3 regions of the Erwinia sp. LJJL01 genome follow, and region 3 is predicted to be linked to each of the others. Evidence: riboswitches for the same ligand, from Rfam matches in the RefSeq annotation. Region 3 holds a riboswitch; each other region holds the start of a gene.
The links. A riboswitch is a leader RNA that binds a small molecule or an ion and turns the genes downstream of it on or off. The one in region 3 is predicted to bind thiamine pyrophosphate.

Region 1: it holds a riboswitch for thiamine pyrophosphate, as region 3 does, so the genes downstream of both, thiC (phosphomethylpyrimidine synthase ThiC) here and ACLI4M_RS18495 (TenA family protein) in region 3, are expected to answer to the same signal.
Region 2: it holds a riboswitch for thiamine pyrophosphate, as region 3 does, so the genes downstream of both, thiM (hydroxyethylthiazole kinase) here and ACLI4M_RS18495 (TenA family protein) in region 3, are expected to answer to the same signal.

What each region holds. Positions count from the first base shown of each region.
Region 1 covers NZ_CP178576.1:2,189,527-2,199,644, reverse strand. Annotated here, with positions in the region: gene ACLI4M_RS11055 (YjaG family protein) at 1-16, opposite strand, end outside; gene nfi (deoxyribonuclease V) at 82-747, opposite strand; gene hemE (uroporphyrinogen decarboxylase) at 768-1,835, opposite strand; gene ACLI4M_RS11040 (bactofilin family protein) at 1,987-2,700, opposite strand; gene nudC (NAD(+) diphosphatase) at 2,960-3,736, opposite strand; gene ACLI4M_RS11030 (Rsd/AlgQ family anti-sigma factor) at 3,809-4,315, shown strand; TPP riboswitch at 4,454-4,554, shown strand; gene thiC (phosphomethylpyrimidine synthase ThiC) at 4,641-6,575, shown strand; gene thiE (thiamine phosphate synthase) at 6,572-7,216, shown strand; gene ACLI4M_RS11015 (HesA/MoeB/ThiF family protein) at 7,209-7,958, shown strand; gene thiS (sulfur carrier protein ThiS) at 7,955-8,155, shown strand; gene ACLI4M_RS11005 (thiazole synthase) at 8,157-8,933, shown strand; gene thiH (2-iminoacetate synthase ThiH) at 8,930-10,057, shown strand.
Region 2 covers NZ_CP178576.1:157,789-167,906, forward strand. Annotated here, with positions in the region: gene ACLI4M_RS01600 (Zn-dependent oxidoreductase) at 1-85, shown strand, start outside; gene ACLI4M_RS01605 (MFS transporter) at 179-1,462, shown strand; gene ACLI4M_RS01610 (mannitol dehydrogenase family protein) at 1,506-2,969, shown strand; gene ACLI4M_RS01615 (GntR family transcriptional regulator) at 3,061-3,741, shown strand; gene fbaB (class I fructose-bisphosphate aldolase) at 3,887-4,939, opposite strand; gene thiD (bifunctional hydroxymethylpyrimidine kinase/phosphomethylpyrimidine kinase) at 5,094-5,894, opposite strand; gene thiM (hydroxyethylthiazole kinase) at 5,891-6,682, opposite strand; TPP riboswitch at 6,717-6,815, opposite strand; gene ACLI4M_RS01635 (carbonic anhydrase) at 7,011-7,742, shown strand; gene ACLI4M_RS01640 (helix-turn-helix domain-containing protein) at 7,751-8,299, opposite strand; gene ACLI4M_RS01645 (AzlC family ABC transporter permease) at 8,403-9,065, shown strand; gene ACLI4M_RS01650 (AzlD domain-containing protein) at 9,065-9,388, shown strand; gene ACLI4M_RS01655 (GNAT family N-acetyltransferase) at 9,482-9,907, shown strand; gene ACLI4M_RS01660 (hypothetical protein) at 10,018-10,118, shown strand, end outside.
Region 3 covers NZ_CP178576.1:3,732,498-3,742,615, forward strand. Annotated here, with positions in the region: gene ACLI4M_RS18480 (FAD-binding oxidoreductase) at 1-971, opposite strand, end outside; gene ACLI4M_RS18485 (c-type cytochrome) at 991-1,350, opposite strand; gene ACLI4M_RS18490 (c-type cytochrome) at 1,380-2,696, opposite strand; TPP riboswitch at 2,934-3,048, shown strand; gene ACLI4M_RS18495 (TenA family protein) at 3,083-3,721, shown strand; gene ACLI4M_RS18500 (methyl-accepting chemotaxis protein) at 3,718-5,040, opposite strand; gene phnC (phosphonate ABC transporter ATP-binding protein) at 5,235-6,068, shown strand; gene phnD (phosphonate ABC transporter substrate-binding protein) at 6,097-7,020, shown strand; gene phnE (phosphonate ABC transporter, permease protein PhnE) at 7,081-7,950, shown strand; gene phnE (phosphonate ABC transporter, permease protein PhnE) at 7,947-8,828, shown strand; gene ACLI4M_RS18525 (glycosyltransferase family 8 protein) at 8,925-9,746, opposite strand; gene ACLI4M_RS18530 (D-arabinono-1,4-lactone oxidase) at 9,743-10,118, opposite strand, start outside.

The DNA of each region.
Region 1 (10,118 bases), 1.5 Mb from region 3:
TCGGGTTACGTAACATATCGGGATCTCAGAATTAATGCGCTTGCCGCAGTGTACCTGAAAAGCCACTGGGCAGCACGAATGCTAATCTGCGGAGAGTTTGCTGAATGCCGGGCGCCGGGAGGCGATAGCGTCCGCCCAGCGCGTGGGTTCCGGCAGGCGATAACCGCGCAGGCAGTTCTGCACCCACTGCAGCGCAGTGGCCTGACTGACGCGATGCCCGGGAGAGATAAACAGCGGATTACAGCGCAGCTTACTGCGCAGCACCCAGCCAAGCTGCTGCTCTTTATCAATCAGGGGTTCCACGCTGCCTGGCGCAGCACCGGGCGGTGTAAACTTCCCGCACAGGCGCTTTTTCGCCACGCCGATGGTGGGGACATCCACCAGCAGGCCAAAATGGCTGGCAACGCCGAGGCGGCGCGGATGGGCAATGCCGTGACCGTCCACCAGCAGCAGGTCAGGATGATGCTCCAGCAGCTGCCAGGCGGCCTGTAGTGCGGGCATTTCACGGAAGGAGAGGAAGCCGGGAATATAGGGCATGGTAGTGGCAATACGCGCCACCCGATGCTCAATGACCTGCATTGAGGGATATTCGAGGATCGTCAGCGCGGCACGCGTCACTTCACCGCCCTGTTCAAATCCGACATCTGCCCCGCCAATCAGGCGCGGCGGCATCACGTCAAAATCATCCCGGACAATCACCTCAGCAGCGCATTGCCGCTGCTGGTCACGTAATGCTGCGATATCCATAGTTCCTCCCCCTGGCTGATTTACCCGAGGTGGTAAGGGCGCGAAAGCTTATGCACCGCTTCAACAAACACACCTGCGTTTTCGGGTGGAACATCCTGATGAATGCCGTGGCCCAGATTGAAGACATGGCCGGTACCCTCGCCAAAGCCTTCAAGAATACCCGCCACTTCCTGTTCGATACGTGCTGGCGATGCGTAAAGCATGGAGGGGTCCATATTGCCCTGCAGCGCCACTTTATGGCCTACGCGGCGACGTGCATCGGCAATGTCGGTGGTCCAGTCAAGGCCCAGCGCATCACACCCTGTCGCCGCCATGGCTTCCAGCCACTGTCCCCCCCCTTTGGTGAACAGCGTTACCGGCACGCGTCGGCCTTCGTTCTCGTGCAGCAGACCATCGACGATTTTGTGCATGTAGTGAAGTGAGAACTCCAGATAATCGCGCCCGGTCAGCACGCCGCCCCAGGTGTCAAAAATCATCACCGACTGTGCACCGGCACGGATCTGCGCATTGAGATACTGGGTGACGCTGTCCGCCAGCTTATCCAGCATCAGATGCAGGGTTTTGGGTTCGGCGTACATCATCTTTTTCAGCTTGGTGAAAGCCTTACTACTGCCGCCTTCAACCATATAGGTCGCCAGCGTCCACGGGCTACCGGAGAAACCGATCAGCGGCACTTCGCCGTTGAGGTTTTTACGAATGGTGCGCACCGCGTTCATTACGTAACCCAGCTCCTGCTCAGGATCGGGAATGGGCAGCTTTTCTACGTCGGCACGGCAGGTAATCGGGTTAGAGAAGCGTGGACCTTCGCCCGCTTCGAAATACAGCCCCAGGCCCATCGCATCGGGGATCGTCAGGATATCGGAGAACAGGATCGCCGCATCCAGCGCGTAGCGGCGCAGAGGTTGCAGCGTGACTTCGCAGGCCAGTTCGGCATTTTTGCACAGCGACATAAAGTCACCGGCCACGGCACGCGTGGCTTTATATTCCGGCAAATAACGGCCGGCCTGGCGCATCATCCACACCGGGGTCACATCAACCGGCTGGCGCAACAGGGCGCGCAGGTAACGATCGTTCTTCAATTCGCTCATCTTAAGGCTCTCTCTCCAGTCATGCCTGTAGTGTAACATTTACTGGAATTGACCGTGAGGCTGCGCAGTAAAATGCACCGCAAAGAGAGCCTCCCCCCTACTGTAGTCGTGCAATCTTGGTGCAGCCAAAGGGTTAAGGCAGGTTATCAGCTTACTTTGTGAGGGTTAACGCCTGGGAGCTCAGAGGATTATCTTCAACGGCAGCCAGCGCAGCAGGGGCTTTATGGCTGGCCTCAGTCGGCCTTTTCTCTCTCTTATTGGCTAGTGACATCTCATCTTCAACCTGATGAGACATACCAATAAAGGCCCCCCCTTTTTCAATAGCCAGCTCGTTCGTGTAGATCTCCCCCTCTACCCGGCCACGGGACATAATAGTGACGCTTCCCGCGTGGCAGCTTCCCTTAATTAAACCGTTAATGACGAGCTTTGCGGATTTCACCGTGCCGACAACGCTTCCCTCTTTACCAATCTGCGTGATTTTCTGGCTGGTAATGTTTCCTTCGACCGTACCATTAACCGTAATATTATTTTCATTGGTTATTTCCCCCCGCAATACCGAGCCGAGTGAAATAGTCGTTTCTTTAATCATCAGGTCGTCATGACGTTCACTAGTAGCGGCTTTAGCGGGTTCAGTATTCAGGGCAGGAGCATTTTTACCTACGCCTGCATCGCGGTCTTTTTTGGAGAAATTAAGCACGTGAGCAACCATCCTTTTTTTGTGCAAAGATAAGATAAATAAAAATAAAATACAGAGTCCTGCGGCGATAGCCAGGAGGTACATGATTCTTTTCTGAGACAGCGCAAAGGCGACGATCGCACATCCCCAGAATATCCAAACCCCCCACAGCGGCCAATTTTTTTTCATGTCTGACCTGATAATACAGTCTGTTTTCCCACACATCATCCTTATGCTCCCGGCACGTGTTAATCTTCAGCAGAATAATCGCCGTATCACAATTCACGTACTTTCTGGAAAAAATAAACCAATAAAAATAAAAAAATCCAATAACGTGAGGCTGTATTGTTTAACCGCTTTTAATTATGGATTTTTCTTATTTATTTGCAGGCTCATCCTTGAGCCCGATAATATTTGAATTTATTGCAGAAATAAAGCAACGGGGTGATCAGGATTCTGCTTCTGCCCGGCACAAGGCGACGGTATCTTCGATCAGGCGGCGTGCCACGGTTCCTGCCGGCGGTAGCTGCGGCAGCGCATCAAAGCGATACCAGCCCGCGTCGAGCAGCTCTTTCGGGTCGATGACTATCTCCCCGCTGTCGTAGTCGGCCATAAACGCCATCATTAGCGACTGCGGGAACGGCCAGGGCTGGGAGGAGACATAGCGCAGGTTTTTCACTTTGATCCCGCTCTCTTCCATCACTTCACGCGCCACGGTCTGCTCCAGGGTTTCCCCCACTTCGACAAATCCGGCCAGCACGGTATAGATGCCGTTACGATGGCGGGTATGTTGCGCCAGCAGGATCTCTTCGCCACGGCGGATTGCCACGATGATGCACGGCGCAATCTGCGGATAGTAGCGTTGGCGACAGTGGCTGCACAGGCAGGCCCACTCTGTTTTGCTGTGGTGCATTTCATGGCCGCAGTAGCCGCACCAGCGGTGCGAGCGGTAAAACTCCGCCAGCTGAATACCGCGCCCGACGAGTTGGAACAGGCCACTCTCCTGATCCAGCAGCTGACGTAACGATCCCATCTCCTGCGGTCGGGTGGCACGGATCAGCCATACCGGTTCACCCTGCCACTCACCAATTATCGATCCTGTCGATCCCACAAGGTCCAGTTCAACGGCCCCACCGTACGGTAATTCGCCTTTTGGTAACCAAATTTTGTGTTCCTGGCTGACAATCCACCAGCCAGCGTCTACGCTTAAAATTTCACGTTCCATAAATTTTTCATCATCCTCAGTTTTAAACTGGATTGAGGTCAGACGTTAAAAATAACACTCACGGAGTTGAACATGCTTAACCAGTTAGAAAATCTCACCGCGCGCGTCGGCGGTTGCAGTGAACTGGTCGATTTTTGTCTGCACGCGCGTAAGCAGTTGCTGGTCGCGTATTACCAGATGGTTGGCATCAAGCCTAACAAGGAATCGATGACTACGCTTGATGAAAATGCGCTGGATACCTTTTGCCAGAACCTTGTGGATTACCTCTCCACCGGGCATTTCACCGTTTATGAACGTTTTATTCAAGAGATGGATGGGACTGAGCAGCTGGCAAAAGCCGCGCTGATCTACCCATCACTCCAGGCGAATACCGAACAGATCATGAAGGTCTATGACTCGTATCTGGAAACGGCTATCGACCATGATAACTGCCTGGAATTTCAGCAAGCCCTCTCTACCGTTGGTGAAGCCCTGGAGGCGCGATTTACGCTGGAGGATAAATTCATCAAACTGGCTTTAGAAAAAGGCTCTGATATTCAACCTGCTGCCAATCAATCTTCCCTTGCACGCCCTGCCTGAAACGTTATCAGAATGTGATCCTCTTGTAGTTTGCAAAAAGCCCCTTTATGCTTGAGGGGTTAGGGCGAGGCATGCCTCGCCCCTACGTATTGTCAATTCGAGATTGGGAATTCTGGCGTAGTAACCAGAAAACCAATCGATATCTTGTCGGAGTGCCCTAAGGGGCTGAGACCGTTAATTCGGGATCCGCGGAACCTGATCAGGTTAGTACCTGCGAAGGGAACAAGAGTAAATCTGTTATTACGCTACGGATGCGTATTTCCGTATCGTTCTTATTACTCCCGCCTCCAGGCAAGCAAACTTCCCGATGAAACAGGAACTTGCTATGTCTATTGCTACTAAAAAAACCCATCGTCGTGAACAACGCGCCGCCGCACAGCAGTTTATTGACTCGCTGCAGGGCACTGCTTTCCCTAACTCTGAACGTATCTATCTGACCGGCTCCCGTGCCGATATCCGCGTGCCGATGCGCGCGATCCAGCTCAGCCCGACAGTGTCAGGCGGCAGTAAGGATAACCCTGAACTCGAAGCCAACGAGCCGATTCCGGTCTACGACACCGCCGGGCCATACGGCGACCCGCAGGCAACGGTGGATGTGCGTGCCGGGCTCAGCAAGCTGCGCCTGAACTGGATTGCCGAGCGTGGCGATTCTCAGGAGGTCACAGAGCTTAGCTCCGCCTGGACCCAGCAGCGCCTGGCCGATGAGGGGCTGGATCACCTGCGGTTTGATCACCTTCCACGCCCGCGTCGGGCGCTAAAGGGGCGCTGCGTCACGCAGATGCACTATGCACGGCGGGGGATCATTACCCCGGAAATGGAGTTTATCGCCATCCGTGAAAACATGGGCCGCGAGCGCATTCGTAGCGAGGTGCTGCGCCAACAGCATCCGGGTCACAGCTTTGGCGCGCAGCTGCCGCAGGATATCAGCGCCGAATTTGTGCGCCAGGAGGTGGCCAGCGGTCGGGCAATCATCCCGGCGAATATCAACCATCCGGAATCGGAGCCGATGATTATCGGGCGCAATTTCCTGGTGAAAATTAACGCCAATATCGGCAACTCGGCGGTCAGCTCCTCTATCGAAGAGGAGGTAGAAAAACTGGTGTGGTCGGCGCGCTGGGGGGCAGATACGGTGATGGACCTCTCCACCGGGCGCTACATTCACGAGACCCGCGAATGGATCCTGCGTAACAGCCCGCTGCCGATTGGTACCGTCCCCATCTATCAGGCGCTGGAGAAAGTTAACGGCGTGGCGGAAGATCTCAACTGGGAAATTTTCCGCGATACCCTGCTGGAGCAGGCGGAACAGGGCGTCGACTACTTCACCATTCATGCTGGCGTGCTGCTGCGCTACGTTCCAATGACCGCCAAACGCCTGACCGGCATTGTGTCACGCGGCGGTTCGATTATGGCGAAGTGGTGCCTGTCACATCATCAGGAAAGTTTTCTGTATCAGCATTTTCGTGAAATCTGCGAGATCTGCGCGGCCTACGATGTATCGCTGTCGCTCGGGGATGGTCTGCGCCCCGGCTCAATTCAGGATGCCAACGATGAAGCACAGTTTGCAGAGCTGCGCACGCTCGGGGAACTGACCAAAATTGCCTGGGAGTATGACGTACAGGTGATGATCGAAGGGCCAGGTCATGTCCCGATGCAGATGATCCGCGTCAATATGACCGAACAGCTGGAGCACTGCCACGAAGCGCCGTTCTACACGCTCGGCCCGCTGACCACCGATATTGCCCCCGGTTATGACCACTTCACCTCCGGCATTGGTGCCGCGATGATCGGCTGGTTTGGCTGCGCGATGCTCTGCTACGTCACGCCAAAAGAGCACCTCGGCCTGCCAAACAAGGAAGATGTCAAACAGGGGTTAATCACCTACAAAATCGCCGCGCACGCCGCCGATCTCGCTAAGGGCCATCCCGGCGCGCAGATCCGCGATAACGCCATGTCCAAAGCGCGCTTCGAATTCCGCTGGGAAGATCAGTTTAACCTCGCGCTCGATCCGCATACCGCACGCAGCTACCACGATGAAACCCTGCCGCAGGAATCCGGTAAGGTCGCGCACTTCTGCTCAATGTGCGGGCCAAAATTCTGTTCGATGAAAATCACCCAAGAAGTACGCGAATACGCCGCACGCCAGCAGGCTGAAGCGCAGCCGATCGAAGTCGGTATGGCGCAGATGTCAGAAGAGTTTCGCCACCGTGGCGCTGAGCTTTACCACCGCGCCGATGCCCTGAAATCAGAGGAAAAAATATGAGCCGTGAAGCCTTTCCCGCAACCGCCGCCCGCCTGGGCCTTTACCCGGTTGTCGATACCGTGGAATGGATTGCGCGCCTGCTGGAGGCGGGCGTCCGCACTATCCAGCTGCGCATTAAAGACCGTGCGGATGAAGCCGTAGAACAGCAGATTGCCGAAGCGATCGCCCTCGGCAAGCGCTACCAGGCGCGGCTGTTTATTAACGATTACTGGCGGCTGGCGATCAAATATCAGGCGTATGGCGTGCACCTCGGGCAGGAAGATCTTGATGTCGCCGACCTGGATGCCATTCATGCTGCCGGGCTGCGGCTGGGCCTCTCCACCCACGATGATAGCGAGCTGGATCGGGCGCTGGCCGAGCGCCCTTCCTATATCGCGCTGGGCCACGTCTTCCCAACGCAGACCAAGGAGATGCCGTCCAATCCGCAGGGGCTGGAAGAGCTGACGCGCCATATTCAGCGGCTGCGCGGTATTTCCACGGTGGCGATCGGCGGGATCAGCCTGGCGCGTGCGCCTCAGGTGCTGGCGACCGGCGTCGGCAGTATTGCCGTCGTTAGCGCAATCACCCAGGCCGCCGACTGGCGTGACGCCACGCGCCGGCTGCTCGACCTCGCGGAGCCTGAGGGCGCGCCTCATGCTTAGCGACCAGGATTTTTTGCGCTACAGCCGCCAGCTGCTGCTGGAAGAGTTTGGGCTGGATGCCCAGGAGAAGCTCCAGGCAGCCAGCGTGCTGATTGTCGGTCTCGGCGGGCTGGGTGCTCCCGCTGCACTCTATCTGGCGGCAGCAGGCGTCGGCAAGCTGCTACTGGCCGATGATGACCAGCTGCACATAAGTAACCTGCAGCGCCAGATCCTCTACCGCAGCAGCGAAACCGGGCAGCCAAAGGCGGAGCTGGCGAAAAATCACCTGCTGGCGCTGAATCCGCAGATAGAGGCGATTGCCCTCAGCCAGCGGCTGGATGCCGATTCGCTGGCGGGGCTGATGAGCAGCGTTGATCTGGTGCTCGACTGCAGCGACAACATGCCAACCCGCCATGCGGTGAATGCCGCCTGTATTGCCAGCAATACGGCGCTGATCAGCGGCAGCGCGGTTGGCTTTGGCGGTCAGCTGCTGGTCCTGACGCCGCCGTTTGCCCACGGTTGCTACTGCTGCCTGTGGCCGGATGACAGCGAACCGCAGCGCAACTGCCGCACCGCTGGGGTGCTTGGCCCGGTGGTTGGCACCGTCGGCACGCTGCAGGCGCTGGAAGCCCTGAAGATGCTGGCCGGGGAAACCTCACCGCTCGACGGCAAGCTGCGCCTGTTCGATGGCCGCCAGCAGACCTGGCGCACCCTCGTACTGACGCGCAGCTCTGGCTGCCCGGTATGCGGGGTCGCAGCATGAAGGTGATGGTGAATGATGAAAGCCTGACGCTGGGTGGGGATGAAACGCTGAACGACCTGCTGCAACAGCTGCAGCGCCACCAGCCCGGCACCGCGCTGGCGCTGAATCAGGCTATCGTGCCACGCGAGCGCTGGCCGCTCGTCCGCTTACAGGAGGGCGATGAACTGGTTATTTTTCAGGCCATCGCCGGAGGTTAATATGTTACAGATCGCAGATAAAACGTTCTCATCACGCCTGTTCACCGGCACCGGAAAGTTTGCCAGCCCGGCGCTGATGCTGGAAGCGATCCGCGCTTCCGGCTCGCAGCTGGTGACGATGGCAATGAAGCGGATAGACCTGCGCGGCGGCGATGACGGCATTCTGCTGCCGTTGCAGCAGCTCGGTGTGCAGCTTTTACCGAACACCTCCGGGGCAAAAACCGCTGAAGAGGCCATTTTTGCCGCCCGCCTGGCGCGTGAGGCGCTGGGCACACACTGGCTGAAGCTCGAGATCCACCCCGACGTGCGCTACCTGCTGCCGGACCCGATTGAAACGCTAAAGGCCGCGGAACAGCTGGTTAAAGAGGGTTTTGTGGTGCTGCCCTACTGCGGTGCCGACCCGGTACTCTGCAAGCGGCTCGAAGAGGTGGGCTGTGCGGCAGTGATGCCGCTCGGCGCGCCGATTGGTAGCAATATGGGGCTGAAAAGCCGTGATTTCCTGGCCATCATCATTGAACAGGCCAGTGTGCCAGTGGTGATTGATGCCGGAATTGGCGCGCCGAGCCACGCCAGCGAAGCGCTGGAACTGGGGGCGGATGCCGTGCTGGTGAATACCGCCATTGCGGTCGCACAAGATCCGGTGCAGATGGCGCGCGCCTTTAAGCTGGCGGTAGAAGCCGGTGATCTGGCGCGGCGCAGTGGCCTGGGCGGCATCGCGGCGCAGGCGGTGGCCAGCAGCCCGCTGACCGCGTTTCTCTCAGCCGGAGCAGGCGCATGAAAAGTTTTATATCGCAGTGGGAAACCCTCGACTGGGACGATATCCGCATGCGCATCAACGGCAAAAAAGCCGCCGATGTCGAACGCGCTCTGAACGCGGCCAAAATGAACCGCGAAGACCTGATGGCGCTGCTCTCCCCCGCTGCTGCCGCCTATATTGAGCCGATGGCGCAGAAGGCCCAGCGCCTGACGCGCCAGCGTTTTGGCAACACCGTCAGCTTCTATGTTCCGCTCTATCTCTCTAATCTGTGCGCCAATGACTGCACCTACTGCGGCTTCTCGATGAGCAACCGCATTAAGCGTAAGACGCTGAACGGCGAAGAGATCGTCCGCGAGTGCGAGGCGATCCGCGCCATGGGCTTCGATCACCTGCTGCTGGTCACCGGCGAGCATCAGACCAAAGTCGGCATGGACTATTTCCGCCAGCACTTTCCCGCCATTCGTCAGCGCTTCAGTTCACTGATGATGGAGGTGCAACCGCTGGACGAGCCTGACTATGCCGAGCTGAAAACGCTGGGCCTTGACGGGGTACTGGTATATCAGGAAACCTACCACCCGGCGGTTTATAGTCAGCATCATCTTAAGGGTAACAAACAGGACTTTTTCTACCGGCTGGAGACTCAGGATCGTTTAGGCAGGGCGGGGATCGACAAGATCGGCCTCGGCGCGCTGATTGGGCTGTCGGACAGCTGGCGCACCGACTGCTTTATGCTGGCGGAGCATCTGCTGTGGCTACAGCAGCACTACTGGCAGACGCGCTACTCTATCTCCTTCCCGCGGCTGCGCCCGTGCGCGGGCGGCATTGAACCGGCGTCGATGATGGATGAAGCGCAGCTGGTGCAGGTGATTTGCGCGTTCCGCCTGTTCGCACCGGAGGTGGAGCTTTCGCTGTCGACGCGGGAATCCCCGCAGTTTCGCGACAGCGTGGTGCCGCTGGCGATCAACAGCGTCAGCGCCTTTTCGAAAACGCAGCCGGGCGGCTACGCCGATAACCGACCGGAGCTGGAGCAGTTCGCCCCGCACGATGCGCGCACTCCGCAGCAGGTGGCCGAAGCGCTGGCGCGTGCCGGGCTACAGCCGGTCTGGAAAGACTGGGATGGTTATTTGGGGCGCGCCGCGCAATAAAATGTCGCCCACTGCAACCGCGTCGAAAAGCGGTGAAGACGTTACGCAACGTTGAAATCAC
Region 2 (10,118 bases), 1.2 Mb from region 3:
GCCGCTCAGTCAGATTGAGCAGGCGATGACGCTGTTCGAAAAGGATCCGCGCAGCTGCTGCAAAGTGATTTTACAGGTTAGCTAACACCAGAACGCCGCAGGCCCGGTTCCCGGCCTGCGGTCAATATCAATACCTCAAACCCTACCCACTAAAAATATAACAAGCGGAGTTATTACTATGTTTAAGAACCTGCGCTGGACGATAGTCTTATTACTGTTCCTTGTTTACATGATCAACTATCTCGACCGCGTCGCGCTGTCGCTGACCGTGCCGATGATTGAAAAAGACCTGATGCTGAACGCCGAAGAGTTTGGCCTGATTTTCGGCAGCTTCTTCTTCGGCTATGCCATCTTTAACTTTGTCGGCGGTCTGGCGACCGACAAATTCGGCCCAACGCTGACCCTCGGCGTCGCCGTCGGGATGTGGTCGCTGTTCTGCGGCTTCACCGCGCTGGCGACCGGCTTCTGGTCGATGCTGATCCTGCGCGTGCTGTTCGGCATGGCGGAAGGGCCTATCTGCGCCTCGGCTAACAAGGCCATTAACGGCTGGTTCCCAAAAAAACAGGCGGCAACCGCGATGGGGCTGCTTAGCGCGGGTTCTCCGCTCGGCGGGGCCGTGGCGGGGCCGATTATTGGCTACCTCGCCCTCGCCTTTGGCTGGCGCCCGGCGTTTGCCATTATCTGCAGCATCGGCATCGTCTGGATGGTGGTGTGGTTCTTTATCGCCTCGGATAACCCGCTAAAAAGCAAAATCATCAGCGAGCGTGAGCGCGCCCTGATTGCGCAGATGAAAGATGAGCAGCTCAGTGCGGAAGAGGAGCTGTCGCAGTCGCAGCACGGGCTCGGTTACTACCTGCGCCAGCCGATCATTCTGGTCACGGCGTTCGCCTTCTTCTGCTACAACTATATTCTCTTCTTCTTCCTGAGCTGGTTCCCGGCCTATCTGGTACAGGCGCACGGGCTGGATATTAAGGCGATGAGCATCACCACCATGATCCCGTGGATTGTCGGTTTCGTCGGCCTGGCGCTGGGTGGGATCATTTCAGACAAGATCTTTAAAGTCACCGGTAAGTTACTGCTTTCCCGCAAAATTGTGCTGGTGGTCTCGTTAATGGCAGCGGCGATTTGTGTCGGCCTGGCGGGTACGGTAAAAGAGGTAACGTCGGCGGTTGGCCTGATGTCGGTTTCCATCTTCTTCCTGTATATCACCGGGGCCATTTACTGGGCGATTATTCAGGACGTGGTGCACAAGAGCCGCGTCGGCAGTATCAGTGGTTTTATCCATCTGATTGGCAGCCTGTCCGGTATCGTTGGCCCGATTGTCACCGGCTATATCGTGCAGCACACCGGCAAGTTTGACAGCGCCTTTATCCTCGCCGGCTGCGTGGCCGCGCTGGGCGCGCTGCTGGTACTGCTGGTGATTAAACCGCCGAAAACCCATAACACCCCGGTTTCAGTGTGACCCCTGCGGGCGGGGATAACCCGCCCTAAACTAAGGATGTTTTATGCTCTCCCTCGATAAGCTTCCGCAAGACGTACAGCGCCCGCAGTATGACCGCAAGGCCCTGCGCACCCGCATGGTACATATCGGTTTTGGTGCTTTCCACCGCGCTCATCAGGCGGTATGCAGTGACCGCCTCGCCGCCGAGCAGAGCAGCGACTGGGGCTATTGTGAAATCAATCTCAACAGCGGCGAGCTGATTCAGGCTCTGCGCCAGCAGCAGCTGTGCTACAGCGTGGCAGAGATGGCCGATGACCGCCTCAATCTGCGGGTCATTGGCGTGGTGACCGCCGCTCTGCACGGCCAGTCCGACGGCATCAGTGCGGTACTGGATGCACTGTGCCAGCCGGATGTGGCGATTGTTTCGATGACCGTGACGGAAAAAGGCTACTGCCATCATCCGGCCAGCGGCAAGCTGAACCTTGAACACCCGGCTATCGTGCACGATCTGGCCCATCCGGATGCGCCTGAATCGCTGCCGGGCATTATTCTTGCCGCCATCCGCCGCCGCCGCGAGCTGGGGCTGGCTCCTTTCAGCGTGATGTCCTGTGACAATATGCCAGAAAACGGCCACGTCACGCGCCAGGTTATCAGCGCACTGGCCCGCCAGCAGCAGCCCGAACTGGCCGACTGGATTGCGCAGAACCTGACTTTCCCGTCGACCATGGTTGACCGTATCGTTCCGGCGATGACGGATGACACTCACCGCGCCCTGCACAATAAGCTGGGCTGCGAAGACCCGGTAGCCGTGGCCTGTGAACCCTTTTTCCAATGGGTGATTGAGGATAATTTTGTCAGTGGGCGCCCGGCCTGGGAGCTGGCTGGAGCAGAGCTGGTTACCGACGTACTGCCGTTCGAAGAGATGAAGCTGCGCATGCTGAACGGCAGCCACTCTTTTCTCGCTTACCTCGGCAATCTGGCGGGCTATGAACATATCAGCGACTGTATGGCCGATGCCAAATTTAAACAGGCCGCACGCCAGCTGATGCTCGACCAGCAGGCGCCGACGCTGCGCACTCAGGGCGTGGACCTGACGGCCTACGCCGATTCCCTGATAGCCCGCTACAGCAACCGCGCAATTAAGCACCGCACCGCGCAGATTGCCAACGACGGCAGTCAGAAGCTGCCACAGCGCTGGCTGGACAGTATTCGCTGGCACCTCGCCAACGGCAGCAACTTTGACCTGCTGGCGCTTGGCGTGGCGGGCTGGATCCGCTATGTCGCGGGCAAAAACGAACGGGGAGAGCCGATTGCGATTAACGATCCGCTGCGTGACGATCTGGCGCAGCGTGTGGCATCGAGCAGCGAAGGTCAGGAGCGCGTGAGTGCGTTACTGGCGATGACTAACGTATTTGGTGAAGATTTACCCGCCAGCGCGCAGTTTGTCAGCCGGGTCAACCATTTTTACCAGCAGCTGCTCAGCCAGGGTGCCAAACTGACGGTGCATCAGCTGGTTGCTGACGTTTAACGCTAGCGCACTAACGCCATGCTGATTAGACTGGTGCTTTCCCGTCGCTCGCAGGCAGGCTGCTGAGCCTGCCGCAAAAGGAAGTTGCCGAATGTCTTATACCATCACCGCCAGTGAACCGGTCAACCAGCAGATCTACCGCTTTTTGCGCCAGGAGATCGTCACCTGTGCCATTCACCCCGGTTCGCTACTGTCGGAAAAAGAGGTGTCTGCGCGCTTCAACGTCTCGCGCCAGCCGGTGCGTGAAGCCTTTATCAAGCTGGCGGAAGCCGGACTGGTGCAGGTACTGCCGCAGCGTGGCACCTTCGTGCGTAAAATCTCCGCGCAGCGCGTGGCCGATGGGCGATTTATTCGTGAGGCGGTGGAAGTCGCAGTCGTGCGGCGGGCGGCCGTTGAAGCGAGCGCAGACGGACTGGCGGCGCTGGAGCACAATCTGCAGCTGCAAAGACTGGCGGCAGAGCGCCATGACAGCCAGGCGTTCCTGCTGCTGGACGATGAGTTTCATCGCCTGATTGCACAAAGTATTCACTGTGAGCTGGCGTGGGAAACGGTGGAAAATATTAAAGCCACTATGGACCGCGTGCGCTTCCTGACGCTGAGCAAAGTCTCCCCGCCCGAAAGCCTGATTGAGCAGCACCAGCTGATTTATCAGGCGCTGCGCGCGAAAGATGCCGACGCCGCCGAAAGCGCGCTGCGCCGTCATTTGCAGGAGATGATCTTCTCCATCACCCCAATTGCCGAGCAGAACAGCGAGTGGTTTGAAGCGCTGTAACGCGTAGGGGCTGACCCTCTTTTTCGGTCAGCCCTTTTTGCTCACGGCTGATGCAAACCTTCAACACGGGTCGACCGGAAAAAATGGTCGACCCCTACGGAATTTTGTAGGGGCTGACCCTCTTTTTCGGTCAGCCCGTTTTACCTCAGGCGATAGTCACGTTCTTCGCCAGATACACATCCTGCACCGAATTAATCAGCGCCACGCCCTCTCTCATCGACTTCTTAAACGCCTTGCGGCCAAGGATTAACCCCATACCACCCGCACGTTTGTTGATCACCGCGGTACGCACCGATTCGGCGGTATCCGTCTCCCCCGCTGCTGCGCCACCGGAGTTAATCAGCCCGGCGCGGCCCATATAGCAGTTCGCCAGCTGATAACGCACCAGATCGATAGGATTATCACTGGTCAGATTGCTGTAGACGCGCTCGTCGGTATGACCGAACTTCAGCGCCTGGTAGCCGCCGTTATTCTCCGCCATCTTCTGCTTAACGATATCCGCCCCGATGGTGGCGGCCAGATGGTTGGCCTGCCCGGTCAGATCGGCGCTGGCGTGGTAATCCACCCCATCCTTCTTGAAAGCATCGTTACGCAGGTAGGCCCACAGCACGGTGACCATCCCCAGCTCATGCGCCCGTTCAAACGCGGCGGAGATCTCCTCAATCTGGCGACGCGACTGCTCAGAACCGAAATAAATCGTGGCACCGACCGCCACCGCACCGAGGTTGAACGCCTGCTCGACGCTGGCGTACAGGGTCTGGTCGTACTGCGTGGGGTAGCTCAGGGTTTCGTTGTGGTTCAGCTTGACCATAAACGGAATGCGGTGGGCATAGCGGCGCGATACCGACGCCAGCACGCCATAGGTGGACGCCACGCAGTTGCATCCGGCTTCAATCGCCAGCTCCACGATATTTTTCGGATCAAAATAGAGGGGATTGGCGGCGAAGGAGGCCCCCGCAGAGTGCTCAACGCCCTGATCGACTGGCAGGATAGAGAGGTAACCTGTCCCGGCTAAACGTCCGGTGTTGTACAGGGTTTGCATATTGCGCAGTACCGCTGGCGGGCGGTTATTATCCACCATCACCCGATCAACATAATCCGCGCCCGGGAGATAGAGGCTGTCCGCTGGAATAGTCATGCAGCGATGTTGCAAAAGAGAGTCTGCTTCTTTGCCCAGTAACTGTACGATGTCCGTCATGGTAACTCCTGTCAAAGTTGTGGAGGCCGCAGCGAAGCGGCCCGCGGGTCAGACTGACTGACCTCAACAGGGTGAACCTAAAACGTCCATTAAGGCAAATTGCTGACTCCATTTTTCAGAAGGATCCGCACTAAAAAGCGTGAGGGGGTGCGCGCTACCACCACTGATGGAAATGGTGCACCGGGCCGTGCCCGTGGCCGACTTCCAGCGAGTCAGCCTGCTCCAGCGCCCCCTGCAGCCACTGCTTGGCGGCCTGCACCGTCGTTACCCAGTTATCATGGCGCGGACGCAGCGCTGCCAGCGCCGCCGAGAGCGTGCAGCCGGTGCCGTGGGTGTTGCGCGTGTTAATACGCGGTGCGGTGAAGCGCTGTTCTAACTCGCGGGTTAACAGCCAGTCAGGGCTCTCCTCTTCGCTGAGGTGGCCGCCCTTCATCAGCACAGCCTGGCAGCCGAGCGCCAGCAGCGCCCGCCCTTGTGCGCGCATCTCGGTTTCGTTGCGCGCGGGCTGGCACTGTAACAGAGCCGCAGCTTCAGGCAGGTTTGGGGTGATCAACGATACCTGCGGCAGCAGGCGTTCGCGTAGCGTGGCAACGGCCTCCACCGAGAGCAGCGGATCGCCGCTTTTCGCCAGCATCACCGTATCCAGCACCACCCACGGTGCGCTGGCACCCTTCAGGCGATCGGCCACCACGTCGACGATGGCACTTTCCGCCAGCATGCCGATTTTAATGGTGTCGATGCGCACGTCGGACAGCACCGAATCCAGCTGCGCGGCGACAAAATCCGGCTCAATGCGATACACCGACTGCACCCCGGTGGTGTTTTGCGCCACCAGCGCGGTGATCACGCTGGTGCCGTAAGCGCCCAGCGCGGAGAACGCCTTAAGATCGGCTTGAATACCCGCCCCGCCGCTCGGGTCGGTACCGGCAATAGTCATGGCGTTGATACGTTTCATACCAGCGCCTCCGGATTGAGTTGGTACAGGGCATCGAGAAACGCCGGGATAAAGCTGCCCGGCCCCTTCACCTGCGCGGCAGCACGCTCGCCAGCCAGCGATACCACGCGGCAGGCACTGGCGACATTCACCAGACGGTCGCCCGGCAGCGCGGCAAACCCGGCCACCACAGCCGACAGTGCACAGCCGGTACCCACCACGCGAGTCATCAATGGCGAACCGCCGCTCACGCTTAGCGTGCGCCGCCCGTCGGTAACAAAATCGACCTCGCCGGTTACCGCAATCACCGCGCCGCTGGCAAGCGCTAGGGTTTCGGCGGCCTGTAACGCTGCATCCGACGGATGCAGGCTGTCGACGCCACGCCCGCTGACCGCCTGTTTTGCCAGCGCCATGATTTCGGAAGCATTACCGCGAATCGCGGCGGGCCTGCTCGCCAGCAGCTGCTGACAGAATTCACTGCGGAAATCCAGCGCGCCGACCGCCACCGGGTCCAGCGTCCAGGCGTGTCCGGCGCCATTCGCAGCGCCGATCGCCGCACGCATCGCGTCACTGCGCGAATGCGTTAGCGTGCCGACGTTGACCAGTAAGGCATCGGCGATGGCGCTGAACTGCGCGGCTTCATCCGGGTCGATCACCATCGCCGGGGAGGACCCCAGCGCCAGCAGCACGTTGGCGGTAAAGGTTTGCACCACGTCATTGGTCATACAGTGGATTAACGGTGATTTTTGGCGAAACAGCGCCAGAGAGTGGGCCACGTCGGCGTGGCTGAGGCTTTGAGGTTGGATCATGATTACTCCCAACCGGCGATCAAGAAGGCGATGCCGGTCGGGCATCTGACTTCCCTACGCTGGCATTATCCAGTTCAGGTTATGCGGGTTTTTCTCAGCCGGACGGTTAGGTCGGGCACCCCGAGTCATTGATAAATCGTTAAATTTTAGAATTCATTGCGCTGGTAGCGAATCCACAGAATACGGGGGATGGCGCTATCTTGTAAACCCATTTGTCATGCATCCGAATACCAGACGCATCTCGTAGGTGACAGGTTGCGCAACGCCCATAATCCCACCTCTTTAACCGTGCCAACACCGCAAATACATCCAAATAATAGAGACAGAAATGAAACTTTTTATTGCCGCAACACTACTCGCCCTGTCTGCATCAGCCAGTGCAGAGACAGCGCCGCACTGGACCTATGAAGGCCAGGCTGGACCAGAAAACTGGGGGAATCTGAGCGAAAAGTTCGCCACCTGTAAAATTGGTCAGTTTCAGTCACCCATTGATATCCGCTTTGTCACTAAAGCGAATCTTCCCGCGCTAGAAATGGATTATCACTCTGAGGCGGAAAGCCTGGTGAATAACGGCCATACCTTACAGGTCACCGTGGATGATGAAGATGATTTCAAGCTGGATAACAGGATGTTTAGGCTGCGCCAGTACCACTTCCATGCGCCGAGCGAAAACCTGATCAACGGCAAGCGCTATCCGCTGGAGGTGCACTTTGTGCATGCGGATGCCAGTGGTTCACTGGCGGTAGTTGCGGTGATGTTTGAAGTGGGTGCGGAAAACAGTGCTCTCAATCCCATCCTTAAGCGCATTCCGGCTAAGTTAAACCAGAGTGTGAAGCTGGATGAGCGTTATGACCTGAAACCCCTGTTCCCGACCGATCTACACTACTACCGTTTCAGCGGCTCGCTGACCACACCACCTTGCACAGAGGGCTTGCGCTGGCTGGTGATGAAAAAGCCGGTCACCTTGTCCGCAGCACAGCTGGCGCAGTTCCAGAAAGCGCTGGCACAGAGCAACAATCGCCCGGTGCAGCCGCTGAATGGCCGTATGGTAGTCGAGTAAAGGCTTTTCTATCCCTGCTCCGCCACCAGCAGCGCCAGCGTATCCGGCTCCAGCGCCTTGAAGATATGCGGGCGATCGCCGGGATAGCAGATGTAATCGCCGGGGAATAACTCTTCCGGCGACTCTTTCAGCCCCACCAGCGCCCGCCCCTGGGTGATGATAATATGCTCAACAGAGCCGGGAATATGGGGCTGTGAGAGGCGTTCCTCGCCAGGCTGGGTGATCAGCAGATAGATATCCCGCCGCGCGCCCGGCGGACAGCTGGCCAGCAGAATGGCCTCATAGTTGCCGCGCTCGGCCACCACTTTACTTCCCTCTCCACGCCGTACCACCTGAGTCTTATTGCTCTCCGGCTCCAGCAGTTTAGCAAACGGGATATTCAGCGCCACGCACAGCGCCCACAGCGTTTCCAGGCTGGGATTGCCGTTACCCGCCTCCAGCTGCGACAGCGTGGATTTAGCGATCTCTGCCCGCCGGGCGACTTCGGCCAGCGACAGCCCTGCGCGCGTCCGCTCGCGCACCAGGCTTTGGGCAATCAGGGCGATTGGCTGGGTCATGCCTTACCTCACAGTTCGTTAAAACGAACGAAACGTTCGTCTTGATAACCTATTCTAATGCGTTCATTATAATGGCAGTTTCGTTCGATAGGGTTAGAAAAGCATGTTTAGCCACAATTTTTCCTCGCTGACGCCCGCCACGCGTAAGGCGATCTACCTGATCTGCCTTGCCGTTGGCGTGGTGGGTGTTTCCTACGGTTCTCTGGCAACGGCTTACGGTTTTCCGCTGTGGGTGCCGCTGTTCTCCTCGCTGTTTGTGCTGGCCGGGGCGTCAGAGTTTATGTTTATCGCCATTATTGCCAGCGGCGGCAATCCGTTAGCCGCCGCCGCCGCCGGGCTGCTGGTCAATGCCCGCCATTTTCCGTTTGGCATTGCGGTGCGCGACCTGGTCGGTTCACGCCTCTCCGCGCTGCTTGGCTGCCATATTATGAATGACGAAAGCGTGGTATTTGGCCTGTCGCAGTCCACGCCGCAGCAGCGTAAGGCCGCATTCTGGCTGTGCGGGCTAGGGGTGGCGATCGTCTGGCCGCTTGGGGCGCTGATCGGCAGCCTGATTGGCACCCTGCTGCCCGATACCAGCGTGATTGGGCTGGATGCCGTGTTCCCGGCGATCCTGCTGGCGCTGGTGATCCCGGCGTTTAAGTCTCGTACCACCCTGACGCGCGCCTCCTGTGGCGCGGCGCTGTCGCTGCTGGCAGTGCCGTTTACTCCGGTCGGCTTACCGGTGCTGCTGTCGATGGCCGGCCTGCTGGCGAGGAGGAAATAATGCCCGCTCACTCTTTGATCATCAGCGGTATCGCGATTCTGGCGCTCGGCACCTGGCTGATGCGTTTTGCCGGAGCAAAACTCGGTAACCGCATGGCGCTGTCAGAAAATGCGCGCACGCTGCTCTCCGATGCCGCCACCACGCTGCTGTTTGCCGTTGCCCTGGCGAATACCTTCTATGAAGGGGTACATTTTGCCGGGATTGCCCGCGTGGCTGGGGTGGCCGTGGCCGTGCTGCTGGCCTGGCGTAAGGCGCCGCTGATCGTCGTGATCTTCGCGGCGGCGCTGGTCACCGCCCTGCTGCGTTATGCCGGGGTCAGCTAACCGCCTTTACGCGCTTTTTCTTCTTCAGAAACGGCTGTTTTGCGATAAACTCTGCGCCGTTGCCACACGGCGTTTTGCTGCAGGAGTTTCATCATGAATATTCGTCCGTTTACCGAAGCTGACCGCCCCTTTTTGCGCACGCTGTTTCTCGCCTCGCGCAAGGCGAACTGGACCTGGCTGGACGACGCCGAATGGCAGTTAGAGGATTTTGACCGCGTGACGCTCGGCGAGCGCGTGCTGGTGGCAGAAGAGGACGGGCACCGCGTGGGTTTTGCCGCGGTGCTGGATAACGATAACTTTTTGCACAGCCTGTTTATTGACCCGGCCTGGCAGGGCAGCGGCGCGGGCAGCGCGCTGTTGCAGGCGGTACAGAACAGCTTTACCTCTACCGGGGCGCTCAAGTGCCTGGCGGAAAACTTACAGGCGCAGAGCTTCTATAAAAAGCACGGCTGGCGGGTAGTGGCGCAGGGCGAGAGCGACCAGGGTGAATACCTGTTAATGCACTACGTGCTGAAATAGCCGCCACCGCAGCATCACACCTGCACTGAAATATAAAATCGGCTTGCCGCCTGTCGAACACAACCGACTATAATGCGGTTTTAGCTCTAAGAATGGCGCCAGAACCGACGATGACCAACAGACCTCTTCACGAACAGGCGGGCGTAAGCAAAAACGCTTATGAGATGCTGCAATATCTGAAGCGCATTGCGCGTGGCGACAAGGCCTTTAC
Region 3 (10,118 bases):
GGCAATCTGCTGTGGTTAAAAATTTCAGCCACCTCAGTGGCGGAACTGAGGTTCTCGCCAAAGGAGACAACGTTCAGAACATAGTGCCAGCGCTGTTCTGCCGGGGGAGTACCAGCAGGGGAAAACTTGCCCAGAGCACCAAGAATTTCTGAACGCTGGTTATTTGCGGGTAACAGCCTCAGAATCTCTTCCAGCGCCGGACGCAGCTTTTCCAGTGGAAAATAGAAGGTGTTCATCACGGCGGCCGGTGCCGGGTGTAGCTGCAGCTTATAGCGCAGCACCACGGCAAAAAAACCGGGCCCCACGCCGCGCATCGCCCAGTATAAATCGGGATTTTCTGTCGCAGAGGTGGTGACGATACGGCCGTCTGCCAGCATCAGCTCTGCCGCCAGCACGGAGGCACAGCCCATACCATAAGCCGGCATGTTCCAGCCCATTCCGCCCCCCAACAGGAAGCCACCCAGCGCGACAAAACCCGTGTGCGCGCCGGGGAAAACCAGCCCGTACTGGAAGGTAGCCTGATTAAGCTGCTGGCTGAACACGCCCGGACCTGCCCAGGCCGTTTTGGCCCCGGCATCAATGGCGATAGCGCTGAATAATGATAAATCGACGGTGACGGCATTATGGCGTAACGGTGCCAGAGTGATGTTGTGGCCGGAACTGCGCAGTGCAACCTGATGCCCGGACTGAGCTGCCCAGCCCAGCAGCAGCTTAAGATCGTCACTGTCCTGCGGCTGGGCGATAAGCGCGGGGAAACGCTGCGGCTTTTTACTGTACCAGGTCATTGCCCAGAACCAGCGTAACCACTCTGGATCGGTCTGCCATACCAACACGCCTTTGAATGACTGCAGCAGCAGCGTTTTGCTCTCTCTGGCAAAGCCCGCTGCGGGGCGGATCCATCCCGGCAATATCACGCTCAATGCCGTTAACGCTTTAATCAGGCGGCGGCGCAAAAGTGAATGATTGTTCATACCATCCTCAGCTTAACCATCAGTGATTATTAACAGGCAACTTGCTGAAATAGTTCGCCAGCCGTTTCATATCTTCCGCAGTCAGATTTTGGCTAATGTTTTCCATCATTCCGTTTTTACGGCGGCCGGCGCGAAATGCCTGGAGTTGACTCTCCAGATAAGGTGCCTTTTGGCCGGCCAGATTTGGCCATTGCGGCGACTGACTGATACCGCCGGGTCCATGGCAGCTCATGCAACCACTGGCTTTGGCCAGCTGTTCAATCGTCCCGGCGGGGTAAGTCATATCACTGTCAGTCAGGTGGGCTTCTGCGGATAAAGTGGCGGCGGTAAGGGCGGCAAACAGCAGGCAGTTAAGCTGGCGGGTTATTCTGACTCTCATAAAAGTTCCTTTTTCGCGATAATCCTGATTCAGGGTTGCGCAGCGGGGAGTTGTTTACGCAATACGGATACGGCCGTTTCTGGGACCGCTGCCGACTGATTGCCCCAGGATGAACGAATAAAGCTCAGTACGTCGGCAATCTGTCGGTCGTTTAATCTGCCGGCAAAACCCGGCATCGAATAATAAGGGCCGGGCGATGCGCTTGCAGGCTGAGTCGCGCCGTTCAGAACAATGCTGATTAACCCTGCCGGATCTGCCGAGTTAACCGCAGAATTAACAGCCAGTGCGGGGAATTTTTTACGGTAGCCAAGGCCGTTAGTTAAATGACACCCTGAGCAGTTTTTTAAATAGACTTCCGCACCCGCTTTTGACAGATCCCCACGGCTAAATGCCGTAAAAGTGCGGGTACTATAGAAAAGTTGAGGTTGTTGAATCGCGGGGGACAATGAGCGCAGATAGTCAGCCATCGCCTGAAGATCCGGCTGAGTCATATATTGGGTTGAGTGGCTCACCACATCAGACATCGGGCCAAAGGTTGCCGCGTTGTCCGTAACGCCGGTCTTTAACAGCTCAACCAGTTCATCCCGCTGCCAGTTTCCCAGCCCGCTGCGCAGCTCTGCACGTAACGAAGGGGCCGCATAGCCGTCAATAACCTGCGCACCGGACAGGTAATGGCGATCGCTGTCGTCATAAGCGACTTCCTGTAAGGTGGCTGCCCGTGGTGTATGGCAGGCTCCGCAATGTCCTAATCCCTCAACATAATAGGCACCCAGTTTTACCGGATCTTCTGGCGCATTCTGTGGGACTGGCCCCGTTTTTGGCGCAAACAGCCAGCGCCACCATGTCACTGGCCAGCGCAACGATAATGGCCAGGGGATGCTATTTTTCGCGCTGGCGCAAGGCACAGCGTCAATGCCGTGGATGAAATAAGCGTAGAGCGCCTGCATATCGTGGTGGGAAATACGACGGTAAGAAGGCCAGGGCATCGCCGGGTAGAGTGTGGTGCCATCCTTGCGAATACCCTGTCTGACGGCGTTGTCAAAATCAGCATAGCTCAGGGTGCCGATGCCAAACTGTTTATCCGGGGTGATATTTGGCGGCACCATGCCGCCAATCGGTGAGGGGATAGGCGCGCCACCGCTGAAAGGGGGCTTACCTGGCTGGCTATGGCAGGCTACACAGTCACCCACGCGAGCCAGATAAGCACCGCGCTGGATCAGTTCAGGCGTTGCGCTGATGGACTGCTTTACTGCAGCAGTTTGGGGGGGCGGAATGACAAGGGTGATACCCCAGGCAATAACGATCAGCGTCAATGGCAGCGCAATCGCGATCTCTTTCCAACCCATTTTATACCAGCGGCCCTGACTGACTAATTCTCGGCGACCGGCAGTCAACATCCTGTTTTTTCTGCACATAATCTTCCTTAATAATGACAAACCTGGCTACCAGATGAGGCGGAGTAGGCCGCTGTTTTTTGCCCGTAAAGATTATTCGCTGTTGCGCCGTCGGGTTAGCCACAATGTGCCTGGAAAATGTACGATTGTGCTATTTTCGTGACTCGCCGGAAGAATTGTTGTATTAGTTCAGGCTCCAGGGGGAGCCCGGCAACGGGCTGAGAAATCGCAAGCGCAAGCGGCGCGATGACCCTTAACACCTGATCCGGATAATGCCGGCGAAGGGATGGGGCAATTTACCTGACTTTTGCCGGTAGTCTTTCCTCAAGGACTACCCGATGACCGAACGTTTTACCGAAACACTGCGCAGTTTAAGCCAGCCACGCTGGTCACAGGCCGTCTCGCATCGCTTTGTGCACGAGCTGTATCATGGCACCGTCGACCGCCAGGTGATGATCACCTACCTGGTTCAGGATCACCGTTTTCTCGACAGCTTTCTCACCTTAGTCGGTGCCGCTATTGCCAGCGCCGACAGCGTTGACGCGCGGCTGCGCTTTGGCCGCTGCGCTGGAATGGTCTCCTCCGAGGAGAATACCTATTTCCTGCGCGCTTTCGACGCGCTGGACGTCAGCGCGGCGCAGCGTCACAACACGCCCGATAGCGCACCCACCGCCGGGTTTAAGGCACTGATGCTGGAAGCGGCGGAAACCCGCAGCTATGCGGCGATCCTCACCGTGCTTAACGTCGCCGAATGGCTCTACCTTGACTGGGCCGCGCAGGCACCACAGCCGCTGCCAACGAGTTTTGTTCATGCCGAGTGGATTACGCTGCACGATAACCCCGACTTCCGCGAATTCGTGGCTTTCCTGCGGCGTGAACTCGATCGCGTCGGGCCAGCCCAGCGTGCGCAGTGCGAGGCGTTTTTCCAGCGCGCAGTCACGCTGGAGCTGGCATTTTTCGACGCGGCTTACGCCTAATCGCTTTTTAACGCTTCGGTGACGTGGCCAATGGCGCGAACGACGTCGTCGGAGCTGTCGCGGATATCGGCAATCACGCCGCCGGCTTCCTGCACCAGCGCCAGGCCGCGGTCGGCACGCTGCAGATTTGAGGTGATGCCTTTCTGCGCCTTGCTCGCCAGCAGGTGATTCTGCTGCACCCTCTGTTCGATTTCGCTGGTGGCGCGATTGATGTTTTGCGCCAGCGTGCGCACTTCATTGGCGACCACGGCAAAGCTGCGGCCGTGCGTGCCTGCGCGCGCGGCCTCTACCGCCGCATTGAGTGCCAGCAGGTTGGTCTGGTCGGCGATGCGGCGAATGCTGCTGACAATCTGCCCGATACTGTCCGAGGAGTCGCCCAGCCCGGTGATATCACCGGAAATGCCGTGCAGTTCACCCGCCAGCTCGTTCATGGTCTGCACGCTGTTGGCAATGACGCTGGCGCCGCGCATGCTGCTCTCGCTGGTTTGCAGGGCGGTTTGATAAGCCTGCTGGGCGGCATCGCGCTCCAGCTGGTTTTTCTCCACCTGGGCGGTGACGTCGGTGGCGAATTTCACCACTTTATACAGCTCACCGCTGTCATCGAACACCGGGTTATAGGTGGCGCGCAGCCAGATAGTGGCACCTTGCTTATTCACACGCTGGAACTGGCCGGAAATAAACTCACCGCGGTTAAGCTTCTGCCAGAACAGTGTGTAATCCGGGCTGCTGCGCAGCTCGGCAGAGCAGAACTGGCTGTGGTGCGTGCCGATAACTTCGCTGGCGCGATATCCCATGGTTTTGAGAAAGTTGTCGTTGGCTTTCAGCACTTCACCCTTCAGGTTAAAGGCAATCACCGCCATCGAGCGTTCAATCGCATTGGTCATTGCCCGCTGCTCCTGGGCGTCGATAATGCGTGAGGTAATGTCGGTAGCGAGCTTGACGATTTTGAACACGCGACCGTGACGATCCCGCACCGGAACATAGTTGGCTTCGAGCCACACCGGTCGATTGTCTTTCGCCACGCGCAGAAACTTATCGCTGAAGCTTTCCCCCCGATTCAGGCGCATCCAGAACTGCTGATACTGGCGCGACCGCAGCAGATCCGGCGTACAGAACATGCTGTGATGCTGGCCAACTATCTCATCTGATTTATAACCCATCTTCTCCAGAAACAGGGCATTTGCGGTGATAATGGTGCCATCGGCCATGAATTCAATCATGGCGATAGAGTCGTTTAACGAGTCGAGCGTGGCAGAAGAGTGTGAGCGTTTCTGCCACGCAAGGCGTGACGTGATTCCTGATGCAATAGTAGAAAACATGGTGAACCTTATTATTAGATTGGGTCTCGTCAGGATTATCGGCGCGACGCGTTAAAGATTCAGTCAATGCGTGCGCTTTGCAGGCCTTTTTTGGCCCTGTCATGTTTTCATCACTCCCGCGTCATTAAACCTTCATCCGCCACATGGTTAATAGGGCGCACAAGCAAAAGCGCTAACCCGATACGGTAAAAAATATGGCACAGGCACTGTTAAAAATTGCCCCCACGCAGCATACGGTTCCGCAAACGGCGCTCCGCCCGAAAGTGCTGGCGGTGAGTGGCCTTGGCAAGTCCTACGGCACGCAGAATCCTGTCCTGCACGATATCAATTTCGACCTGTATGGCGGTGAGCTGGTGGCGGTAATTGGGCGTTCCGGTGCCGGGAAGTCCACGCTGCTACACGTGCTGAACGGCACTATTCCGGCCAGCGAAGGGGAGATCATTAACTTCCGCAATAATGGACAGCAGCAGAACATCGTTGAGCTGAACTCCCGTCAGATGCGCCAGTGGCGCAGCGACTGCGGCATGATCTTCCAGGACTTCTGCCTGGTGCCGCGCCTGGATGTGCTGACCAATGTCCTGCTGGGCCGCCTGAGCCAGACCTCGACGCTGAAATCATTCTTTAAGGTGTTTCCCGATGCCGATCGCGCTCGTGCGATTGGCCTGCTGGAGTGGCTGAATATGCTGCCGCAGGCGCTGCAGCGCGCCGAAAATCTTTCCGGTGGGCAGATGCAGCGCGTGGCGATCTGCCGGGCGCTGATGCAGAACCCTAAAATTCTGCTGGCCGATGAGCCGGTCGCCTCGCTCGACCCGAAAAATACCCGCCGCATTATGGACGTGCTGCGCCAGGTAAGCGACAACGGCATCAGCGTGATGGTCAACCTGCACTCGGTTGAGCTGGTGAAAGAGTACTGTACGCGCGCCATTGGCATTGCTAAGGGGCGCATTGTGTTTGACGGGCATCCGGGCGATTTGACCGACGATCTGCTCTATACCCTGTATGGCGACGACAACCAGCAACGTAATTAACCTTCACTTTGGGATACGGAACTCAGCAATGAAAAAAATCATTCTTACCGCAGCGATTGCGACAGTTTTTGCCGCTAATGTTTCAGCTGCCGATGCACCAAAGGAACTGAATTTAGGCATCCTCGGCGGCCAGAACGCCACGCAGCAGATTGGTGATAACCAGTGCGTGAAGGCGTTCTTCGATAAAGAGCTGAACGTGGATACCAAACTGCGCAACTCTTCAGACTACTCTGGGGTGATTCAGGGGCTGCTGGGTGGCAAAGTGGATATGGTGTTGAGCATGTCACCCTCGTCTTATGCCTCGGTGTACATCAACGATCCGAAAGCGGTCGACGTGGTGGGCATCGTGGTTGACGACGCCGACAAATCACGCGGTTACCATTCGGTGGTGGTGGTGAAAGCGGACAGCCCGTACAAAACGCTGGCCGATCTGAAAGGGAAATCTTTTGGCATGGCAGACCCGGACTCGACCTCCGGCTTCCTGACCCCCAACCAGAGCTTTAAGAAAGATTTTGGCGGCTCGGTGGATGACAAATATAACGGCCACTTCTCCAGCGTCACCTTCTCCGGCGGCCACGAGCAGGATGTGCTCGGCGTGCTGAACGGCCAGTTTGACGGCGCGGTAACCTGGGCTTCAATGATCGGCGACTACAACACCGGCTACACCAGCGGCGCATTCACCCGCATGATCCGTGCCGGTCAGCCTGACCTGATGAAGAAAATTCGTATTATCTGGCAATCGCCGCTGATCCCGAACGGCCCGATTCTGGTCAGCAACAAGCTGCCGGCTGATTTTAAAGCGAAGCTGATTACCGCCATCAAAAAACTGGATAAAGAGCAGCACAGCTGCTTCGTGAAGGCCGTGGGCGGCGCACAGCACATTGGTCCGGCGACCGTGGCTGACTACCAGGCGATTATCGATATGAAACGCGAGCTGACCAAAGCCCGCTAATTGCCCGCCATTTTCCGCATCTGAGGGCCGGTTTCGCCGGCCCTTCACTCAGGTATCCGCATGACCAATCCCGACTTTGAACGTTACTATCAGCAGATCCGCGGCAGGCAAAAGCGCGACACCCTGCTGTGGTCGCTGACGCTGGCCGCGCTCTATCTGGCCTCCGGCAATATGGCGGAATTTAATCTGCACACCGTATGGGTGTCGATGCCGCACTTCTTTGATTACCTCGGCGAAACCATACCGGTGCTGCACCCGGACAAGCTGTTTGCCGACAGCCATACCGAAGGGTCGTTCGCTTACTGGGGTTACCGTCTGCACATCCAGCTGCCGCTGATTTGGGAAACCCTGCAGCTGGCGCTGGCGGCGACGCTGGTCTCGGTGCTTATCGCCGGGATGCTGGCCTTCCTTGCCGCCAGCAATACCCAGACTCCGCGCGGATTGAGCTTTGCCATCCGCAGCAGCGTGGCTTTTCTGCGCACCATGCCCGAGCTGGCGTGGGCGGTAATGTTTGTGATGGCGTTTGGTATTGGGGTAATCCCCGGCTTCCTGGCGCTGGCGCTGCACACCATTGGCAGCCTGACCAAGCTGTTCTATGAGGCGATAGAAAGCGCTTCCGATAAGCCGGTACGCGGGCTGGCCGCCTGCGGTGCCTCGTCGCTGCAGCGCATGCGTTTTGCCCTGTGGCCGCAGGTGAAACCGGTATTTCTCTCCTACGGATTTATGCGCCTGGAGGTCAACTTCCGTCAGTCAACCATTCTCGGGCTGGTGGGCGCGGGGGGGATCGGCCAGGAGCTGATGACCAATATTAAACTCGACCGCTACGACCAGGTGAGCATGACGCTGCTGCTGATTATCGTGGTGGTGTCGCTGCTGGATACTTTCTCCGGCAAGATCCGCCAGCGCGTGGTAGAGGGGAAAAACGCATGATTGGACTGATTGGTAATGAACAGCTGGACGGCATGAAGCAGCAGCATCAGGCGCTGTTTGCCGTACAGAAGCGCTACCTGCGCAAAACCGCGCTGATTGCCGCCGCCATTTTGCTCTATTACGTTTTCTTTTTTGCTGCGTTCGGTATCAGCTGGCAGCAGCTGACTGTTGGCATGGGGCAGCTGGGGCACTATTTCCTGCGCATGTTTGTCTGGCATGACGTGGCAAACTGGCCGTTTGCCTACTACTTCGGCCAGATCTTTATCACCATTGCCATTGTGTTTGCCGGCACCATCACCGCGACGGTGATTGCGCTTCCGCTGTCGTTCCTGGCGGCGCGTAACGTGATGCATTCGCCCGTGCTGCGCCCGGTGGCGCTGCTGATGCGGCGGCTGCTGGATATTCTGCGCGGGATTGATATGGCGATCTGGGGGTTGATTTTCGTGCGGGCAGTGGGCATGGGGCCGCTGGCCGGGGTACTGGCAATTATCATGCAGGACGTGGGCCTGCTGGGGAAGCTGTACGCGGAGGGGCACGAAGCGGTGGAGCGCTCACCGGGGCGCGGGCTGACGGCGGTGGGCGCCAACAGCCTGCAAAAACACCGTTACGGTATCTTTACCCAGTCGTTTCCGGCGTTTCTGGCGCTCAGCCTGTATCAGATTGAGTCAAACACCCGCTCAGCGGCAGTGCTCGGCTTTGTCGGCGCGGGTGGAGTGGGGCTGGTGTATGCCGAGAATATGCGACTGTGGAACTGGGATGTGGTGATGTTTATCACCCTGATTATGGTGGTGATTGTGATGGCGATGGACCACCTGTCCGCGAAGCTGCGTAAGCGCTATATCCGCGGCCAGGCAGTACCATTGTTTGGCCAGGAATAACGTTTCAACGGGTCGACCGAAAAAAAAGGTCGACCCCTACGTGTAAGGCAGCCTGGGTTTTGTAGGGGCGGACCCTCTTTTTCGGTCCGCCCGGCATCAATCGCGCACCCGGTCCCACCATAGCTGATGCAGCTCGTAATAACGGTCGCCCGGCTCGGGCTGTTTATCCCAGGGTTTATCGATGATGTAATGGATATTCTTCACCCGCGCCAGATCCCAGATTTTCGGGTGCTGGTGCGGCAACGTTTTCAGCGCGTTGTAAAGGTAAGGCAGCGGCTGCCAGCGGCCGTGATAAAACTGATTGAGGAAGTCCTGCTCGGCAAACAGAAAACCGGACAGGTCGTCCAGCGCCGCCAGCTGGGCCAGCATCTCGTCAAATACCGCGCGGTCCGGCTTCAGCAGCAGGAAACCGCCATTCAGATAGTTATCCACCTTGTCCAGCTGCTCAACATGGTCCACGCCTTCACACCAGCTGTAGAAGCAGTTTTCCGGCACCCAGTCGGCCGGATAGCTGGCAATACGGTTGGGATTGCAGCGGCAGGCGTGGCACGCCGCGATAGTGTCGGGCGCCAGCGGCTGGGTGAACAGCTCATCCATGTTCTGCGTCACCAGCATATCCGCATCCAGAAACGCCACGCGCTCAAACTCCGTCAGCGTCCACGCCGCCAGCTTGGTCCACACCTCGGCGAAACGCGCGTTGGCATAGCTGTTGGCGAGTGAGGGATTGGGGCTAAGCGGGGCGACATCACGCAGCAGGCAGCCTTGCTGTTCCAGCACCTGACGGGCGGCGGCATCAATATTTTCCGTCACCATCACCACCAGCGGATAGCGGCTCTCCACGGCGCGCAACGATTTCTGCAGCGCCTCTACGCCAACCACATAGCCCGGCTGCGTCAGCAGGGTAACCCATGCCATCATAGTGAATCTCCCTGATCCAGCAGCTGCTGGCTGAATGCATTACTGAATTTGTGCTGCGGGTCCAGCGCTTCACGCACTTCGCGGAATGCGGCCATCTGCGGGTAAATCTCATCCCAGTGATACAGTGATGCATCGAAGTATTTGCCCCAGTGCGGCCTGCCGCCTTCTTCCGCCAGCAGTTTTTCAACTTCACGCAGGAAAGCCACGCCGTCGGCAGAGAGCGAGCCATCTTCCGCGTAATAGACCACAAAGCCAAAGTAGCAGCTGGGCTGCTGCCAGGCGGGGCTGAGCCAGCTCTGCGAGGCGCCGGTACAGCGCAGGATCACCGGGTAGTGCATATGGGGATTGGTGTCGCTGTGCCACTGCTTGATG